DNA from 2 places in the Bradyrhizobium sp. AUGA SZCCT0182 genome. Region 2 is predicted to be linked to the other one. Evidence: predicted binding sites of a transcription regulator. Region 2 holds the regulator's gene; the other holds the start of a gene.
The links. The regulator LexA, encoded in region 2, represses DNA repair genes until DNA is damaged. The targets are predictions, from matches to a motif close to TGTTCNNNNTGTGTTCNG.
Positions count from the first base shown of each region.

Region 1: the regulator LexA is predicted to act here: its motif matches at 1,832-1,849, upstream of JQ611_RS05430 (putative DNA modification/repair radical SAM protein).

Region 1 covers NZ_JAFCLY010000003.1:193,121-202,461, reverse strand. The annotation lists gene JQ611_RS05440 (Y-family DNA polymerase) at 1-1,083, opposite strand, end outside; gene JQ611_RS05435 (ImuA family protein) at 977-1,768, opposite strand; gene JQ611_RS05430 (putative DNA modification/repair radical SAM protein) at 1,930-3,177, shown strand; gene JQ611_RS05425 (UdgX family uracil-DNA binding protein) at 3,308-4,744, shown strand; gene JQ611_RS05420 (GNAT family N-acetyltransferase) at 5,195-5,635, shown strand; gene JQ611_RS05415 (inorganic phosphate transporter) at 5,733-7,355, shown strand; gene JQ611_RS05410 (M20 aminoacylase family protein) at 7,600-8,772, opposite strand; gene JQ611_RS05405 (hypothetical protein) at 8,931-9,125, opposite strand; gene JQ611_RS05400 (M20 aminoacylase family protein) at 9,224-9,341, opposite strand, start outside.
Region 2 covers NZ_JAFCLY010000006.1:2,868-12,208, reverse strand. The annotation lists gene JQ611_RS08755 (ComEC/Rec2 family competence protein) at 1-1,989, shown strand, start outside; gene JQ611_RS08750 (hypothetical protein) at 2,032-2,448, opposite strand; gene JQ611_RS08745 (hypothetical protein) at 2,588-2,827, opposite strand; gene lexA (transcriptional repressor LexA) at 3,078-3,785, opposite strand; gene glp (gephyrin-like molybdotransferase Glp) at 4,000-5,211, opposite strand; gene JQ611_RS08730 (HAD-IA family hydrolase) at 5,224-5,850, opposite strand; gene JQ611_RS08725 (hypothetical protein) at 6,004-6,306, shown strand; gene JQ611_RS08720 (NADH:flavin oxidoreductase/NADH oxidase) at 6,376-7,548, shown strand; gene JQ611_RS08715 (GNAT family N-acetyltransferase) at 7,648-8,127, opposite strand; gene JQ611_RS08710 (cyclic nucleotide-binding and patatin-like phospholipase domain-containing protein) at 8,435-9,341, shown strand, end outside.

The DNA of each region.
Region 1 (9,341 bases), on a different contig from region 2:
AAACAGCCGGTCGATCACCTCAGGCTTGGTCACCGGACGGCCGGTATCGACCGTAATGTTGCGCACCGCGCCGTCAGTGCGGAAGAAACTCGCTTCCAGCCGCCGCGCGCCCTTGCCTTGCTTGTCCATCGCGGTGACCAGCATGCCTGCGAGCGAGGACAGGTTGATCGCGATCACGGTGTCGGTGGCAACAGGTTCGGGAAAGCGTTTTTCGACGATGTAATCCGGCAAGGGTTTTCGCGGGCTGATCGGCGCATCGCCCTGCCCCAGCGCGTGTTCGAGCAAAGTCGTGAAGCCGGCGCCAAATCGCGCCGTGATCTCGTGGCGGGCGCGCGCGGCGACGTCGCCGATGGTTTTCAGTCCGGCGCGGCGCAGGCCGCTGGTGATCGCACTATCGGCGCCGAGCGCCGAGACCGGCAGCGGGCCGACGGCGTCGGCCTCCTCGCCATCGGCAATGATTTTCCCCGACGCATGGCGCGTCATCGTACGTGCGCAGATCGAGGTGCCGGCGATATCAGCGCTGACGACAAAGCCTCTGCGGGTCAGCGCGCCGCACAGGGTCTGCAGCAGCGCGCGCTCGCCGCCGAACAGATGGGCGCAGCCGGTGATGTCGAGATACAGCCCGTGCGGGGGATCGAGCGCCACTAGCGGCGTGAAGCGATCGCACCAGTCGGCGATATCGCCCAGCGTCTTGGCGTCCGCAACCGGATCGGCATCGAACACCGTCAATTCCGGACAGATCGCGCGGGCATTGGCGAGCGGCAGGCCGATCTCGAGGCCGGAGCGCGCCGCGAGATCGTCGAGCGCATAGATCTGCAGCGCGTTGTTTTGCTTGGCGACGACGACGGTGGGGGCTGGCACCTCTCCCGCTCGCGGGGACACACGAACAGCATGACTCGCGGAGACACCCCCACCCCGACCCTCCCCCGCAAGCGGGAGAGGGGGCGGCGCAGCATCCGCGTGGTGAAAATTATTTTCAACCCGCTCTGCGCTGCCCTGCGTAAGCTGCCGCTTGATGCGGTCGATGGGCAGGCGTGGCAGCCAGAGGCTGAGAATTCGCCGGTTCGCTGAAAAGGCACTCATCACATTTCCATTCCATGATCCACCGCCCAACCGGGCCATGACGGTTACGAACGAGCTCGGCGTCGAACACCGGCGCGCCCCACGCATGCCAGGGTGCTGATGGCGGCGAATGCGCCGCGCGCACGATCCACCTTGTCTCCGCGGTCGAGGGCTGCGGCGTCGCCGCCAGCCGCAACAGCAATGCGGTGACGCCGGAAGCCTGCGCTGCCAAAGTCAGTTTGCGGCTGGCGACGAGATCGAGCTGGCGCGGCTCGCCCCAGACTTCCAGCACCACGGCGCCCAGCGCATCGCAGGCCAGCGCGTCGGCGGCGGTCCGTAGCGCCGCGTCGGCATCGGCGGCGCGCACGGTTACCAGCAGCCGCGGATCGAGGCCGAGTTCGGCGAGCCCGCTCATCGACAGCGCGCCGGATTCGATTTCCGAAAAATCCTGCCGCACCCAGACCAGCGGCCGGCGCGATGTCACCCGTCCCGCAAGGCCCGCGATGAATCCCGTCGCCGCCGCACCCTGATGTCCTTCGGCGAAGACTTCATGCACCGCGGCGCGGGCAAGGCCGCCGCACAGCGTCGCATCGGCCTCGGCATGGCCGAGCGCCACTTTGTGAAGCGCATGCGTATCCGCGCCCGCCTCGATGCGCTCGATGCGGCCGCGCAAACTTGCAAGCGTGCTCATGCGCGCGCCGGTCATGCGCCGCTCCTTGGAAATTGTGGGCCATTGCTGGTTTTGAAATGAACCCGCTGCTGGTTCATTTGTTCATGATATGTTCTAATATAAAGCTAACAGGCCCGGCAGAGTCAATCGGGATTACTACTCAGGCGATTCATAAGCGGAATCAAAGGGATTCAAGGATGGACGTGCAACGCAAGCTGGAAATCCTGGCCGATGCCGCCAAATACGACGCTTCCTGCGCCTCCAGCGGCACCGAGAAGCGGGATTCCAGCGACGGCAAGGGCCTCGGCTCGACCTCGCCCGGCATGGGCATCTGCCATTCCTACGCGCCGGACGGCCGCTGCATCTCGCTGCTCAAAGTCCTGCTCACCAATGCCTGCAACTACGATTGCCTTTATTGCGTCAACCGCACCTCCAGCAATGTGCCGCGGGCGCGCTTCACCGTCGACGAGGTGGTGAAGCTGACGATCGACTTCTATCGCCGCAATTACATCGAAGGCCTGTTTCTCTCCTCCGGCATCATCCGCAGCGCCGACTACACCATGGAACAGGTCGTTTCTGTCGCGAGAAAACTGCGCGAGGAGCATCACTTCCGCGGCTACATTCATCTGAAAACCATTCCGGAAGCCGATGATGCGCTAATCACCGAGGCCGGCAGATATGCCGACCGGCTCAGCATCAACATCGAAGTGCCCGAGGAAGCCAGCCTTGCCAAACTCGCGCCGGAAAAAGACGTGCGCGCGATCCGCCGCACCATGGGCCGATTGCGGCTCAAGCTCGATGAAGCGCAGGACAACAATAACAACAACAAGACCGTAACAAAGGCAAAGCCGCCGCTCTTCGCTCCGGCCGGCCAGAGCACGCAGATGATCATCGGCGCGGATGCGGCCGACGACAAAACCATTCTCCATACCAGCGCCAATCTCTATGGCTCCTACAAACTCAAACGCGTCTATTATTCCGCCTTCAGCCCGATCCCGGATGCCAGCCGCGCGTTGCCGCTGGCCGCTCCTCCGCTGGTCCGCGAGCACCGGCTCTATCAGGCCGACTGGTTGATGCGGTTTTATGGTTTCGACGTCGGCGAGATCGTCGACGAAGCCGCCGGCATGCTGCCGCTCGATATCGATCCAAAACTCGCCTGGGCATTGCGGCACCGCGACCGGTTTCCGCTCGATGTGAACCGGGCCAGCCGCGAGGACCTGCTGCGCGTGCCCGGATTCGGCCGCAAGGCCGTCGATCGCATCATCGCCACGCGCCGCGTCACATCGATCCGTGCGGCCGATCTCGCCCGGCTGCACATCCCGAGGAATAAGGCGCTGCCGTTCATCGTTCTCAGCGATCACCGCCCGCAGCCGCATCTGCTCGACGGGGCGAAGCTGGCGGAACGATTCAGGCCGAAGGCGACGCAATTGGGGTTTGGGTTTTGACCACAGTCGTCATTGCGAGCGAAGCGAAGCAATCCATAGCGCCACAAGCGGAGGAATGGATTGCTTCGTCGCTTCGCTCCCTTGCGCAAACGCTTCGCGTTTGTCGCAGGCAATGACGAGGAGGAGAGACATGCACCACATCACCCTCGACGGCGAAACCGATTTTGACGGCTGGCGTAAGGCGGCACGGACGCTGGTGCTGAATGATGTAAGCCCGGCCGACGTGACATGGCGTGTGCAAGGTGACGCGCCCGAATTGTTTGAATCGACCACCCCACTGCCCGACCCGCCAAATGCGACTTTCAACGTCCCGACCAAATTCGTCGAGCTGGTGAAAGCCGCGATCCTGCATCGCAATAGCGAACGCTTTGCCATCCTCTATCGCCTGCTGTGGCGGCTACGCGGCAACCACGACCTGCTTGTCGTTGCGACCGATCCTGACGTGGCGGAGGTCGCGGCGATGGCAAAGGCCGTGCACCGCGACGAGCACAAGATGCACGCCTTTGTGCGCTTCCGTGAAATCGGCCGCGAGCAGAAATCGCATTTCGTCGCCTGGTTCGAGCCGGAGCATCATATCGTGGAGCTGGCCGCGCCGTTCTTCGCCCGGCGCTTTGCCGACATGCCCTGGTCGATCCTGACGCCTGACGTCTGCGCGCATTGGGATGGCCATGCCGTTTCGATCACGCCGGGGGTAGCTAAGGCCGAGGCGCCGACCGAAGATCGGTTGGAGGAAACCTGGCGGCGTTACTATGCCAGCATCTTCAATCCCGCCCGGCTGAAGGTGAAGGCCATGCAAACCGAAATGCCGAAGCGATATTGGCGGAACCTGCCGGAGGCCTCGTTGATTAAGCCTCTGATCGAGAGTGCCGAACGCACCGCCAGCGCCATGATCGCGCATGCGGCGAGCGAACCGCATAAATCGCAGAAGCGGCAGGAACCGCCGATGAAACGCAAACAGGCAGCCGACGACATCGAAATGCTGCGGGAAGAAGCCGCCGATTGCCGCGCCTGCCCGCTCTGGAAGGACGCCACCCAGACCGTGTTCGGCGAAGGCCCACAGAATGCCCAGGTCATGCTGGTCGGCGAACAGCCCGGCGACAAGGAAGACCTCGCGGGCAAGCCGTTCGTCGGACCGGCCGGCCAAATGCTGGATCGTGCACTGGATGAGGCCGGCATCGACCGTTCAAAAGTCTACGTCACCAATGCCGTGAAGCATTTCAAGTTTGTGCCGCGCGGGAAAATCCGCCTGCACCAGAAGCCGAACACAGCTGAGATCAAGGCTTGCCGGCAATGGTACGAACGCGAACGCGCCGCCATCAAGCCTGTCTTGGTTGTGGCGATGGGTGCTACCGCAGCGCAGAGCGTGTTCGGCAAAATCACGCCGATCAACAAAAGCCGCGGACGCCTGATTGATCTCGAGGACGGCGCGACGGCTCTTGTCACCGTGCATCCGTCCTATTTGCTGCGGCTGCCGGACGCCGACGCCAAGGCGCAAGAGTATCAGCGCTTCGTGGCCGATCTCAAAATCGCGGCAGCCTTGCTGCGAAAATCGGCGCACGCTGCCTGAATTTTCGCGCATCCCAAAGCGAAGTGGATACCGGTTCGCGTCAAGAAAACGCGTCAAACCAAGAATCAATTGCCAGTTCCGATTCAATCGGAACTGGCAATTGGGGAACCGCAAATTCCCGTTACCGCCCCCTCGAAAACTGACAAATAAATGTACAACCTTCAATTGATCGATGATACTATCTCATTCTCTTGGGGAGGGGTTGGGGCGTCCTGTTTACGCCATGACGTTCCCATGGGGTCGGCGCGCTGTGCGGTTTCCTCTAGCCCCGGTGCCGTGCAGCGCGCGACCTGTCTTGGTCATCATCTCTTGGCCATCATCCCTTGGCCATCATCCCTTGCGGCGATCGCCCCTCGCGGCTTCTTGCCTTGGCATTGCCCGGCAGGCGCGGCAACGCCAAACTGCCGCCATGCAGATTCAAACCGCGCGTAAATCTGACATCCCGCCATCATGCGCATCGAACGCGTGGAAGGCTATGTGCGTCTGATCGGCCGATGGGAGACCGAACAGCACGCCGCTGAAATCGAAAACCCGTCTTCCCGATATCTGGTGGCCTGCGACGGAACGGAGATTGCCGGATTTGCCATTTTACAAGGCATCGGAAGCGCCAACCAATGCGTTCGGCTCAGGCGCATCGCGGTTGGAACCCCCGGCTGCGGCGTCGGATCGGGCCTGCTGCGATCGGTCCTGCAGATCTGCTTCGAAGATCTGGCGGCGCATCGCGTCGAACTCTTTGTATTCGTTGAGAATGAACGGGCCTACCGGACTTACCTCAAAACCGGGTTTGTCGAGGAAGGCGTGGTTCGCGATCTGCACCGGAACCCCGACGGAGCCTTCCGGTCGATGCGCCTGATGTCCATGCTCCGAGGGGAATGGGTGGCGCGCCCCTGACATACCGGCACGCACGCGTGGACGCCGCCCCTGTCATCTAACCTTCAACTCCATCGGTCAAAAGATTAACCGCCGTTAGTATTTCAGGGGGTTTGCCATGACTGATATGACACTCAATTCATCGATGGGAGCACCGATCCAGCCGGCTTCCAGGCCCAATCTCGACAAGGGGTTCAACCCGCTCACGATGATCCTGTTCTTCGGCATTCTCGCGGCCGGGTTCCTGTTCGTGATGTACAGCATCTATGTCGACGTCGAAGCCACCGGCGCCAAGGTGACGACCTATCTGCCCTATATCCTGCTGCTGGTCGCGCTCGTGATCGCGCTCGGCTTCGAGTTCGTCAACGGCTTCCACGACACCGCCAATGCGGTCGCGACCGTGATCTACACCCACTCGCTGCCGGCCGAATTTGCCGTGATGTGGTCGGGCTTCTTCAACTTCCTCGGCGTGCTGCTGTCATCGGGCGCGGTCGCGTTCGGCATCGTCTCGCTGCTGCCGGTCGAACTGATCCTGCAGGTCGGGAGCGGCGCCGGCTTTGCGATGGTGTTCGCGCTGCTGATCGCCGCGATCGTGTGGAATCTCGGCACCTGGTATCTGGGCCTGCCGGCTTCCTCTTCGCACACCCTGATCGGCTCGATCATCGGCGTCGGCATCGCCAACGCGCTGATGCGCGGCCGCGACGGCACCTCGGGCGTCGATTGGACCAAGGCGACCGAAATCGGCTACGCGCTGCTGCTGTCGCCGCTGTTCGGCTTCTGCATGGCCGCTATCCTGCTGCTGGTCCTGAAGTTCGTCGTGCGCAACCCGGCGCTGTACGCCGCGCCCGAAGCCAACAAGCCGCCGCCGCTGTGGATCCGCAGCATCCTGATCGCCACCTGCACCGGCGTCAGCTTCGCCCATGGTTCGAACGACGGTCAGAAGGGCATGGGCCTGATCATGCTGATCCTGATCGGCACCGTGCCGACCGCCTACGCGCTGAACCGCGCGCTGCCGGAATCGCAGGTGGTGCAGTTCCAGAAGACCTCCGAGGCAGCTTCCAAGGTGATCGCTGCCAAGGGCGCTGGCCACAGCATCATCGGCGATCCCCGCCCGGCGGTGACGCAATATGTCGCCGCGCGCAAGATCAGCGAAGGCACCTATCCATCGCTGGCCGTGCTGGTGAAGGACGTCGGCGACCAGGTGCAGAAATACGGCACGCTCAACAAGGTGCCGGCTGAAGCCGTCGGCAACACCCGTAACGACATGTACCTGACCTCGGAAGCGATCCGCTTTTTGATGAAGGACAAGGAAAACGACCTCAAGAAGGACGAGGTCGCCACCCTCAACGCCTACAAGGCCTCGCTCGACAGCGCCACCAAGTTCATCCCGACCTGGGTCAAGATCGCGGTCGCGATCGCACTCGGCCTCGGCACCATGATCGGCTGGAAGCGCATCGTCATCACCGTCGGCGAGAAGATCGGCAAGACGCACCTGACCTACGCGCAGGGCGCCTCCGCCGAGCTCGTTGCCGCCGGTACCATCGGCGCCGCCGACATTTTCGGCCTGCCGGTCTCGACCACGCACGTGCTGTCGTCGGGTGTCGCCGGAACCATGGCGGCCAACGGATCCGGCCTGCAGCTAGCCACCATCCGCAACCTCTTGATGGCCTGGGTGCTGACGCTGCCCTGCGCGATCATGCTGTCGGCGAGCCTCTACGTGCTGTTCTCTTACATTTTCTGACGAGAGACTGCGGCGGTCTCTTCCGCTGCAATGCAACAGAAAGGCCCGCGCCACCGCACGGGCTTTTTTGCGTGAGCCTCGAATAACGCTGGTCGCTCCGGGTTGGGTCTAGGCCGCTAAAGCGGTTTGAGCCAGCGACGATAGCGCGCGTATCGCACGCCAAATAAAAGAACGCCTGCATGAACATGCAGGCGTTCTCTCAAGTTGCCGTAGAAGTGTAAGAGACGTTTGGCCTGCGCTTGCCTCACGCCGGCAGCGCGTTCTCCACCAGCTTGATCCAGTACGACGTGCCGTGGACGATCGCCTCGTCGTTGAAATTATATTCGGGGTGATGCAGGCCCGCGGTGTCGCCATTGCCGCAGAAGATGAACGCGCCCGGCCGGGCTTCCAGCATGTAGGAAAAGTCCTCCGCGCCCATCAGCGGCGGGGTCTCGTGCACATTGGCCTCGCCGGCGATTTCTCTGGCGATCCGCGTGGCGAAGTCGGTTTGCGAAGCATGGTTCACCGTGACGGGATAGCCACGCTTGTAGGTAAGGTCGATCTTGGCGCCGGTGATCTGCGCGACGCCGGCGACCACCTCGGTCACCCGCTTCTCGACCAATGCGCGAACTTCCGGCGTCAACGTCCGGATCGTGCCGCGTAATTCGGCGGTTTGCGGGATCACGTTGCGGGCGTTGCCGGCCTGGAACTCGCAGACCGAAATCACCGCCGACTCCAGCGGATCGATGCTGCGCGACACGATCGACTGCAGCGCGGTGACCACCTGCGCGCCGACCAGTACGGAATCGATGCAGATATGCGGCCGTGCCGCGTGGCCGCCAAGCCCGGTGATCTTGATGTCGAGCTCATCGGTCGCCGCCATGATCGGGCCGGGGCGAATGGCGAAACTGCCGACCGGAATGCCCGGACCATTATGCATGCCATAGACCTGCTCGATGCCGAAACGGTCCATCAGGCCGTCCTTGATCATGGCGTCGGCGCCCGCGCCACCCTCTTCGGCGGGCTGGAAGATCACGACCGCATCGCCGGCGAAATTGCGGGTCTCGGCGAGATAGCGGGCGGCCCCTAACAGCATCGCGGTGTGGCCGTCATGGCCGCAGGCATGCATCTTGCCGGGATTCTTGGAGGCATAAGGCAGGTTGGTCGCCTCCTCGATCGGCAGCGCGTCCATGTCGGCGCGCAGCCCGATCACCTTGATGTCGCCCTTGCCGGCAGGCTTCTTGCCCTTGATGACGCCAACCACGCCGGTGCGGCCGAGGCCGGTCGCGACCTCGTCGCAGCCGAATTCGCGCAAGCGATCCGCGACGAATGCCGCAGTGCGGTGCACGTCATAGAGCAATTCGGGGTGTTGATGGATATCGCGGCGCCAGGCCTGAATATCGGGTTGGAGGTCGGCGACGCGGTTGACGATGGGCATTGCAAATTCTCTGCTTCCGGGTTGAACGCTTGCCTGTCTAGCATGCAAGACGCGCTCCACCCAGCACCCTACCGCAGAGGCCCTATCCATCCGGGGCGCTTGCCAAAGGGGGAGCCCGGGCGGGCTTGCCATCTTAACGCTTTGCGCGCCGGCGGTCCTTAGACCGGGCCACCATTCCTGCGGTGCAGGTTCGGAAACAGGAACACCAGAGGGAGTGCCAGCGGCCCGATGAACGCAGCAATCCACGCCCAAACCTTGAAGCTGCGTCCGCGACGCTCGGCCAGTCGGCCGGCAAGGTAGATCGAAATGACCGTTCCGATCATCAGCAATGCGAAGGTCGCGTTGGCGCTCATTGGCAGGCTCCAATGTACCTTGCGGAAGGCACAACATAAAGCTGGCCACGCGGCGACCGGCCGTCAAGCCGACCTCGTTGAAATGCCCGTGAACGGCCTCACGCCGCCAGCGTGTTCTCGACCAGCTTGATCCAGTACGAGGTGCCGAACACGAGGGCCTCGTCGTTGAAATTGTATTCGGGGTGATGCAGCCCCGCGCTGTCGCCGTTGCCGCAG
Region 2 (9,341 bases):
TTTCCGGTCGCCGTGATGATCGCCGCCGTCGCCGCCGGCTTTGCGATTGCGACCTGGAAGACGGCTCGGATCGCGCATGGTGTGCTGGCGCGGCCGATGTTTTCGGTGGCGCTGACGGGATTTGTCGAAACCCGCGACATCCGCGAGCGCACCGATCGTTTTGTGCTGCGCGTCGTGACCATGGAGAGCGCGCGCGACGCGACAAAAATCGAACGGGTGCGGCTGTCGGTCAAGAAGGGTACCGCGCCTGACGTGGGCAGCTTTGTCGAATTGAAAGCGCGGCTGTTGCCGCCGATGTCGCCGCTGCGGCCCGGCAGCTACGATTTCGGCCGCGACATGTTCTTCTCCGGCATCGGCGCCTCCGGCTTCGTGATGGGCGCGATCAGGACCGCGGAAGCGCCTGATGGCGGCGGGTGGAAGCTGCGCTATTCGGCGTTCATGCAAGGCATGCGGGACGCGATCGATGCGCGGATCAGGACCACGCTGGAAGGCGACAAGCGCGCGATCGCGACCGCGCTTCTGACCGGCCGGCGCGATGCGATCTCCGAGCCCGTCAATGACGCGATGTTCATCTCCGGCCTTGGCCATGTGCTGTCGATATCAGGCTATCACATGGCTGTCGTCGCGGGCGTCGTGTTCTTTGCGGTACGGGCACTGCTGGCGCTGTTCCCGACGCTCACGGTTGGTTTTGCGATCAAGAAATGGTCGGCGGTGGCGGCACTCGCCGCGTCGGCGTTTTATCTGTTGCTCTCCGGCGCTGAAGTCGCGACCCAGCGTTCGTTCTTCATGACGGCCGTGGTGCTGATCGCGGTCATGGTCGACCGCCGCGCCATCACGTTTCGAACGCTCGCGGTCGCGGCCCTCATTGTCTTGACCATCGCACCGGAGGCGCTGGTGCATCCGAGCTTCCAGATGTCGTTTGCGGCGACCCTCGGACTGGTGGCGCTGGTGCAACTCGGCATGCCGCGCCTGTTCGCGCAGCCGGATCATTCCGCGACGGCGCAGGTGGCGCTGTGGGGCGGCCGCGAGATCACGATGCTGCTCCTGGCCTCGCTGGTGGCGGGCCTTGCCACCACGCCTTACGCGGCGTTTCATTTCCACCGGGTGACGCCCTATGGCGTGCTCGCCAATCTCGCGGCGATGCCGGTGGTCTCGGCGCTGGTGATGCCGGCGGGCCTGCTCGGCCTGGTTGCGATGCCGTTTGGTTTTGACGGTGTGTTCTGGGCCATCATGGGCGTCGGCATCGACTGGATGATCGTTGTCACGCAATGGGTCGCGGCCTTGCCGGGCGCGGTTGGTCGTGTGCCGGCGTTCGGCATCGGCCCGCTGATTGCGGCGAGTCTTGGCATCATCCTGCTCGGCCTGTTGCGGACGCCGCTGCGCTATACCGGCGCGGCCGTGGTGCTGGTGGCGGCGGTGTGGGCGGCGAGGGTGCCGCAGCCGGACATCCTGATCTCCGCCGACGGGCGCAATGTCGGTGTCCGCGGCCAGGACGGCAAACTGCATTTGATGCGCGCGGCCAAGGGCGCCGCGAGGGATGGCTTCCTCGTCAAGGAATGGCTGGCGGCGGATGCCGACGCCCGAAAGCCTGCCGATGCCTCGCTCACCGAGGGCGTCTCATGCGACGAGAGCGGCTGCGTGATGCAAGGCGCCGGTGGCGGGTTCGTGGCATTGGCGCTGCGGCCGGAAGCGCTGGCGGATGATTGTGAGCGCGCGGCGCTGGTGGTCACCGCAAGGCAGGCGCCTGCGGGGTGCGGCGCCTCGGTGATCTCTGCGGAGCGTCTGCGGCGGCAGGGCGCCATGGTGCTGCGGCGAAGCGGCAGCGGATTTACCATCGATGCCGTCAAGCTCCGGGGCGTCGATCGTCCATGGTCGCCGGCGATCGCGGGCGAGGGGGACGCGGAAACAACCATCCTCGCGCCGCGCCGTACGGCGCCGCGTGCGGTCGATGCGACCCCGTCGGAAGCGGATCTCCAGGCCGAGGAATAAGGATTCACGTTCCCCGGCGGGGCGCGACCGGCGGCGCGGAATTCAACCGGTGGAAAGCGGTGTCGCCGTGTCCGCCTTCGTTGTTGTGCGCTCGGGAATCGGATGCACCACCGGCAATTGCAGCACGGTGACGCGCTGCCCCTCGCAAAGCTGCGTCACCAGCACATGGCTGCCGTCGGGAAATTCGATCGCGTCGTGGTGACGTTCCTTGATATGCGGATCGATGGTGTTGAACTTGCCGACGCGAAAACCGATCGTCCGCGTCCAGATCCAGCGATTGTCGTATTTGACGTCTTGCGCGAAGGCCAGTTCGGTCCCGGGCAGCATGCAGACCGCGACTGCGGGGTCGCGTTCGCTGGCAAAGCCGCGGGTCGAGGTGCCGCGGAAGGTGGTCGATATCAATGTCTCGCCGACCTCAGCAGGACGCGTTGCCATCGCGTGCAAACTATAGTCACACATCGGATCGCTCCCTCGTAAGAGATAGAGACCCGTGCCTCCCTCGAGGCGCTGGCCTCTATCAGAGTGGACTTGAGCAAAGTCTATTCCTGTTCTGGGCAATAGTGCGACGGAAAGGCCGGCGTGCCCGATCACAAACGCGCTACGGCGGCTGCGGATCTTCGGGCATCGGCGGCAGCGGCAGTTCGAAGGCGCCGAGATGGAATTGCTCCCTTCCGTCGTCGGCAATCCCGGGCAGCGCGACCAGCGTGAACGCAGCCTCCGGATATTGCTGCCAGATCGCGAGATCTTCCGCCGTCACCATCAGCCAGCCGAACCGGAGCATGTAGCGGCCCGGCTCGGTCACGAGTCCAGCCCTCTGCCAGGTGATCTTGGTGATCATACTGCTGACCACGTCTCGTCCCCCCGGTTTTTGCGTCTTCGAGTCGAAGAAAACGCGTCAAACCAACCATCCTTGCCCGCACAGTTTTTGCCGCATTCTGGGCAATTGTGCGACGCGCGGCCCCACCGTTCTCCGTCAGGGCCGGGTCTTGATCTTGCAGCCAACAACGTGGATGCCCGGCACAAGGCCGGGCATGACGAGCTTACGGATGTCGTTACCGAACAGAAGCGCCCGCGAAAGCGGGCCGCCCTCAGTACTTCCGGTACAGCCCGATCAGCTTGCCCTGAATCCGGACCCGGTTCGGCGGCAGGATGCGGACTTCATAGGAGGTGTTGGCAGGCTCCAGCGCGATCGAGGCGCCGCGGCGGCGGAAGCGTTTCAGGGTGGCTTCCTCCTCGTCGATCAGCGCCACCACGATATCGCCGGTGTCGGCGGTCTCGTTGCGCTGGATCAGCGCCATGTCGCCGTCGAGAATGCCGGCGTCCACCATGGAATCGCCGCGGACTTCGAGCGCGTAATGTTCGCCGGAGCCGAGCATGTCAGGCGGTACGCTGATGGTGTGGCTGCGGGTCTGCAGCGCCTCGATCGGGGTGCCGGCGGCGATCCGGCCCATTACGGGAACGGCGACCGGACGGTTGCCATCGTCCTCGGCGGGCGCGCTGGCGGCGCGGACCTTGCCGAGCGTGCCTTCGATGACGCTGGGAGTGAAGCCGCGGCGGCCGTTGCCGTTACCGGCGCCCGCAAGCTCGGGCAGCTTGATGACTTCGATGGCGCGGGCACGGTTGGGCAGGCGGCGGATGAAGCCGCGCTCTTCCAGGGCGGTGATGAGGCGGTGGATGCCGGACTTGGAGCGGAGGTCGAGCGCATCCTTCATTTCGTCGAAGGAGGGCGGCACGCCGGCTTCCTTGAGCCGTTCGTTGATGAAACGCAGAAGTTCATACTGTTTGCGCGTAAGCATCTCGAGCAATCCCCCGGTTGGCGCGTCGTAATTCGTGGTCGTTCAGTTCAGTTGCGAGTGCGGTCTCAAATTCGGAAGTCCAAAACTCCCATTTGTAGACACTAGCTCTCGAAACAAATCATGAACGGACACTATATGTTCGATACATGTTCCGCAACCACTTAATTTCAGGTGAACGCGCGCCGACTTCGCCCGAACAGGCCGCCGCGATGCGTCATTCCGGCAGGCGCAGGAACTCGCATGGCGTGCCTTTCGGCAGCGCCGGCGCAAACGGCGGACGTATCAAAAGCGCCCGTGCCGCAGCGAGATTTCCAAGCAGCGACGAGTCCTGGTGGCTCACCGGCACCGCGATCAACGCACCGTCCTCGCGCTCTTCAAGTCGTGCGCGAAGATAGTCTTCGCGCTGATCGTTGGCGGGGAGATCGCGGCCGAGCAGGGCGGTCTCACGCGCGTGATGGATGGTTTTTCGGCCCGACAGCGCGCGAATCAGCGGCACCAGAAACAGGAAACCACAGACATAGGACGAGACCGGATTGCCGGGCAGGCCGATCACCCGCATCGCCCCGAGGCGCCCGTGCATCATCGGCTTGCCCGGCCGCATCGCGATGCGCCAGAACGCCATGGCGACGCCCTCGGCCTCCAGCGAGCGCTTGACGAGGTCGTGGTCGCCGACCGAGGCGCCGCCCATCGTGATCAGGATGTCGGCGCCCGATGCGCGGGCGCGGCGGATGCCGTCGGTGGTCGCCTCGACCGTGTCGGCGGCGATGCCGAAATCGATGGTCTCGGCGCCCTCGGCCCGCGCCAGCGCGCGCAGCGCATAGCCGTTGGAGTAGACGATCTGGCCGGGGCCCGGGATCGAGCCCGGCATCACCAGCTCGTCGCCGGTGGCGAGCACCGCCACCTTGGGGCGGCTGATCACGGCGAGTTCCGGATAGTTCATGCCGGCGGCGAGCGACAGGTCGCGTTCGGTGAGGCGGCTGCCCCTGGTGAGCAGCACATCGCCCTCGCGGAAATCGGCGCCGGCGGCGCGGATATGCCGTCCCGGTTTGGCGGTTTCCGTGATCGTGACGTGGTCGCCGCTGGCAGCCGTGTCTTCCTGGATGATGACGGCATCGGCGCCATCAGGGATCACGCCGCCGGTGAAAATCCGGACCGCTTCGCCCGGGCCCACCATGCGCTCGAACGGGCGGCCTGCCGCGACTTCGCCGATCACCTTCAGCCGCGCGGAGAGGTCGGCGGCGTCGGCCGATCGCACCGCATAGCCGTCCATCGCGGACATCGCCTGCGGCGGCTGGGTGCGCTTTGCCGCAAGGTCGCGCGCGAGCACGCGATGCCAGGCGGTGTCGAGTGCGGCCATTTCTTCCGCCAAGGGATCGGCGCCCGCAAGGATCGCGGCCAGCGCATCAACGACCGGCATCAGGGCCACGGCAACACCCTCTCAAATTCCCAGCGCGGCAAGCGCCTTTGCGACGTCATCCGGCCCTGTCACATGTACCGCGGCCAGGCCGCGCGCCCGCGCGCCGTCGATGTTTGCGGCGGAATCGTCGAAGAACACGATGCGGGAGGCGGGAACACCGATCGCCTTGACGACATGATCATAGGCCGCGGCATCAGGCTTTCGAAGCCCGATCGTCGATGACAGGTAGATTTCACGGAAATGGCCGAGCACGCCGGCATAGGCCTGGCTGAAATGCACGACATGCGCGTTATTGGTGTTGGAGAAGGCATAAAGCGGCAGGCGTTGTCCGGCGCGCGCCAGCGATGCTGATATGTCGGGCATTTCGCCGGCGAAGATCGCGTTCCAGCCTTCCAGGAACTGGGCGTCCGATATCCCGATGCCGAGTGAGCCACGCAGGCCTGCGAAGAATTCGGCGTCGCTGATCTCGCCCCGCTCGTGGCGATGCCAGGCGTCATTGGGCAAGAACCGCTCGACCAGCTGTGCCGGCTCGCAGCCGGCATGGCCGGCCCAATTGGCCACCACCTTGCCGAAGTCGATATCGAGTACGACGCGTCCGAGATCGAACAGCAGCGCGTCGGCGGAGTTGGGGAGAAGCGGGGCGTTCATGCCAGACGTTTACAAAACTGGACCGCTCTGGGCAACGACTGGCTGCAGCCGGCGAAATGCGTGTTTTCGCGAACAATTTCCGCCCAATCCAGCATTTAGGCTGGCGCGGGAGCTGTGCTATTCGTTTGGCCGGAACGTTTCGGGAGTGATCGCATGAGAATGATTGGCATCGTGGCTGTGATGGTCTTGCTGGCCGGGCCGGCGTTGGCCCAGCAGGCACCCGTTCAACAATACGGGGAGCCGGACAAGGAAAAGTCGCCGTCGGAGATCGCGGCGGCGAAGGAGGCCGAGCGCGCCTACAAGCGGTCGCTGGGCAATATTCCGGAGCAAAAGAGCACCGATCCCTGGGGAACCGTGCGCAGCGACAATGCCGCCCCGAAAGCCGCAGCCAAGCCGCCCGCGAAGCCGAAGGCAGCCAAAACGGATATCAAGACCGAGACCACCGCAAAACAATAACAGCCGCCCGCCGGCAGCTTGCCGGGACTGGGGTGCCCAGGATTCCAGGAAACCGGCGAGGACGCTAGAATGTCGAACACGCTGCTGTTTTCGCCGGTGACGATCCGCGGCGTCGAGCTGAAGAACCGCATCGTGGTGCCGCCGATGCACCAATATTCCGCCGTGAAGGGGTTTCCGACCGACTGGCACCTGATGAACTCAGGCAAATTCGCCGCCGGCGGGGCCGGGCTTGTCGTCGTCGAGTCGACCAAGGTCGAGCGCCGCGGTTGCGGCACGGTCGGCGATCTCGGCATCTGGGACGATGCCTTTGTCGAGCCGCTTGGCCGCCTCGTTAGATTCATCCATCAGCAGAATGCGGTCGCGGGCATTCAGCTCGGCCATTCCGGGCGCAAGGCGCGCGCGACCCGGCCGTGGGAAGGCGACCGGCCGCTGCAACGGACGCCCGAGATCGAGGATTGGGACGCCTGGTCGCCGGTGGCGCCGAGCGCGATTGCCCATAGCGAGAAATGGCCGGTGCCGAAGGCCCTGGAGCGGAGCGAAGTGAAAGACCTCGTGCAGGCCTGGGGCCAGGCCGCGCGGCGCGCCCATGAGGCCGGCTTCGACGTGCTGGAGCTGCATGGTGCGCACGGCTATCTCGTGCATCAATTTTTGTCCGAGCGATCCAACCAGCGCACCGACGAATATGGCGGCTCCGAGGCCAACCGGATGCGCTTCATCACCGAGATCACCGAAGCGGTGCGCACGCACTGGCCCGACCACAAGCCGCTGTTCGTCCGCCTGTCGGTGGACGACAACGCCGGATGGGGACCGGAGCAGAGCGCACGGCTGGCGAAAATCCTCAAGAGCAAGGGCGTCGACGTCATCGACTGTTCGTCCGGCGGCATCACCGAGATGGCGCCGATCCTGGGCAAGGAAATCAAATACAGCTACCAGGTGCCGCTGTCGGACTATGTCAAACGCCACGCCGATATCATGACCATGGCGGTCGGCCTCATCATCCATGGCGACCAGGCCGAGCAGATCCTGCAGGACAAGCAAGCCGATCTGATCGCGGTGGGCCGCGAAATCCTCAACAACCCGAACTGGCCGATGGACGCCGCCCTCAAACTCGGCGTCGAAGGCCCGTTCCGCAACGTGCCCCCGCAATTCGGCTATTGGCTGGGCACGCGCGCCAAGCGCGGCTTTGGCACGCAGCCGTCGACCTGGCAGAGCGGGCTGAACGAGGCGGGGAAGCTGACCTGAAGCTGGTAGCCCGCATGAGCGCTAGCGATATGCGGGTATCGGAGGGATGCCGGAGTCCCGGATGTCGCTTTGCTCATCCGGGCTACATAACAATCCGCTTCACATCCGCTTCTCGAAGAACACACTCGCCGCAATGGATTGCGGCGCTTTCAGCGCGTAATCCCCAAACGCGGAACATTCCCGGAATCCCGTCCGTATATAGAGCCGCATCGCCGCGATCTGGCGCGTTCCTGTCTCCAGGCGCAACATGGGAAGTCCGGCGCCACGCACCTCGTCTTCGATGCGTGCGAGAATGGCGTCGGCGACGCCCTGGCCCCGCGCGGTGCCGCGCACATACATCCGCTTGACCTCGGCATATTCAGGGAAGAGGGCGACGCCGCCGCAGCCCACCGCCGCGCCGTGACGTCGCGCGAGGAAGAAGCGGACATGCGGTTGGAAGATCGCATCGATGGAAAAGCCATGCCGCTGCTCCGGCGGATACTCCACCGCGAGCACGGCCTCGAGCTCGCCGATCAGCAGGCGCACCTCATCGGTCGCGGCCAGCGCAACTTCGATCTGCACGTCATCGCCGTTGCTCATCGGTGCTCCTTCTTGGACCCGTACGTTAGCGAGCTTGGCCCGGGCGAGCGAAGCGATATCAGGATTTTTTCAGATTCGTCCGGATAATTGCAACGAGATGCCGAAGATTGCAGGCGGCTTAACGCGATCGATCAAATGTCGAGTAATTGACATTACCGCCCATCCACCATGGCTCAACTAATCCCGTTGTCCTGACGTATGGCAAGGCAATTTGAACGCGTGAGCTGCTATGTGTCGGCGCGGCTATGAAATACGTTGGCGGCAACAAGGTCACTTGCGCAGCGCAGTCTCGATCGAGGAAAACATAATGGTAGATGGTGCCACCGCATCTGAGCCACCCTTCGTCCCCGACGCTCCCCTTCTCGCCGATACCGCAACGCCTCCCGAGGCCTTCGTTCCCTCCGACGTCTCGATCTTCAGGATGCTGACCGCAGAGCAGCGTCAGGAGATCCGGGGTTTCATGCGCGAGCTGGTCATTCTGCGCGGCGAAGAGCTTGTCGCCGAGGGCGATGCGTCGGACGCTTTCTTTGAAGTCGTGCGCGGCGCATTCACGGTGCAGCGCGCGGGCGACGAAGGGCTGATTGCCGAACTGGGGCCGGGCGATCTCATTGGTGAAATCGGCTTTTTTGGGAAGATCCGGCGGACGGCCACCGTAACGGCGATCAGGGATTCCTGTGTTCTCTCATTGTCGCGTGCCGCTTACAACAAAATTGCAACTGAAGCGCCCAGCATCGTTGGTTTCTTGCTTGAGGCGATGGCGCTTCGGGTGGCCGAGACGACGTCGCGCGTCGTTCCCAATCGACAACTTGCGCGCACGCGAACAATCGTGGTTCTGGAAGGGGGAAGGGAGCCGGTGCCGCCGCAGTTTTACGCGTTGCTGACACAGGCGCTCGGCAACGCGGTGGTTGAGATCGTAACCTCCCAGCGTATCAATCAAATGTTCCCCGGACGGGATCCGGACGATGAAGAAATAACCGGCTGGCTGCATCGACTGGAGCAGGCATCCGATCTCGTCGCCTATTTTGGCGACCGGGAGCTGACGCGCTGGACCCAGAAATGCATCCGGCAATCCGATCAGGTCCTGTTCGTATGCAGGGGCAGGGCGCCGGACGATTCCCTGACCGAAGTAGAGGCTGCGGCGTCGACCTATCATCGAACCAACGAGCGGCGGCTCGTGCTCGTTCATGATGAGCGAAGCGGTGAAGTGCGTGGCA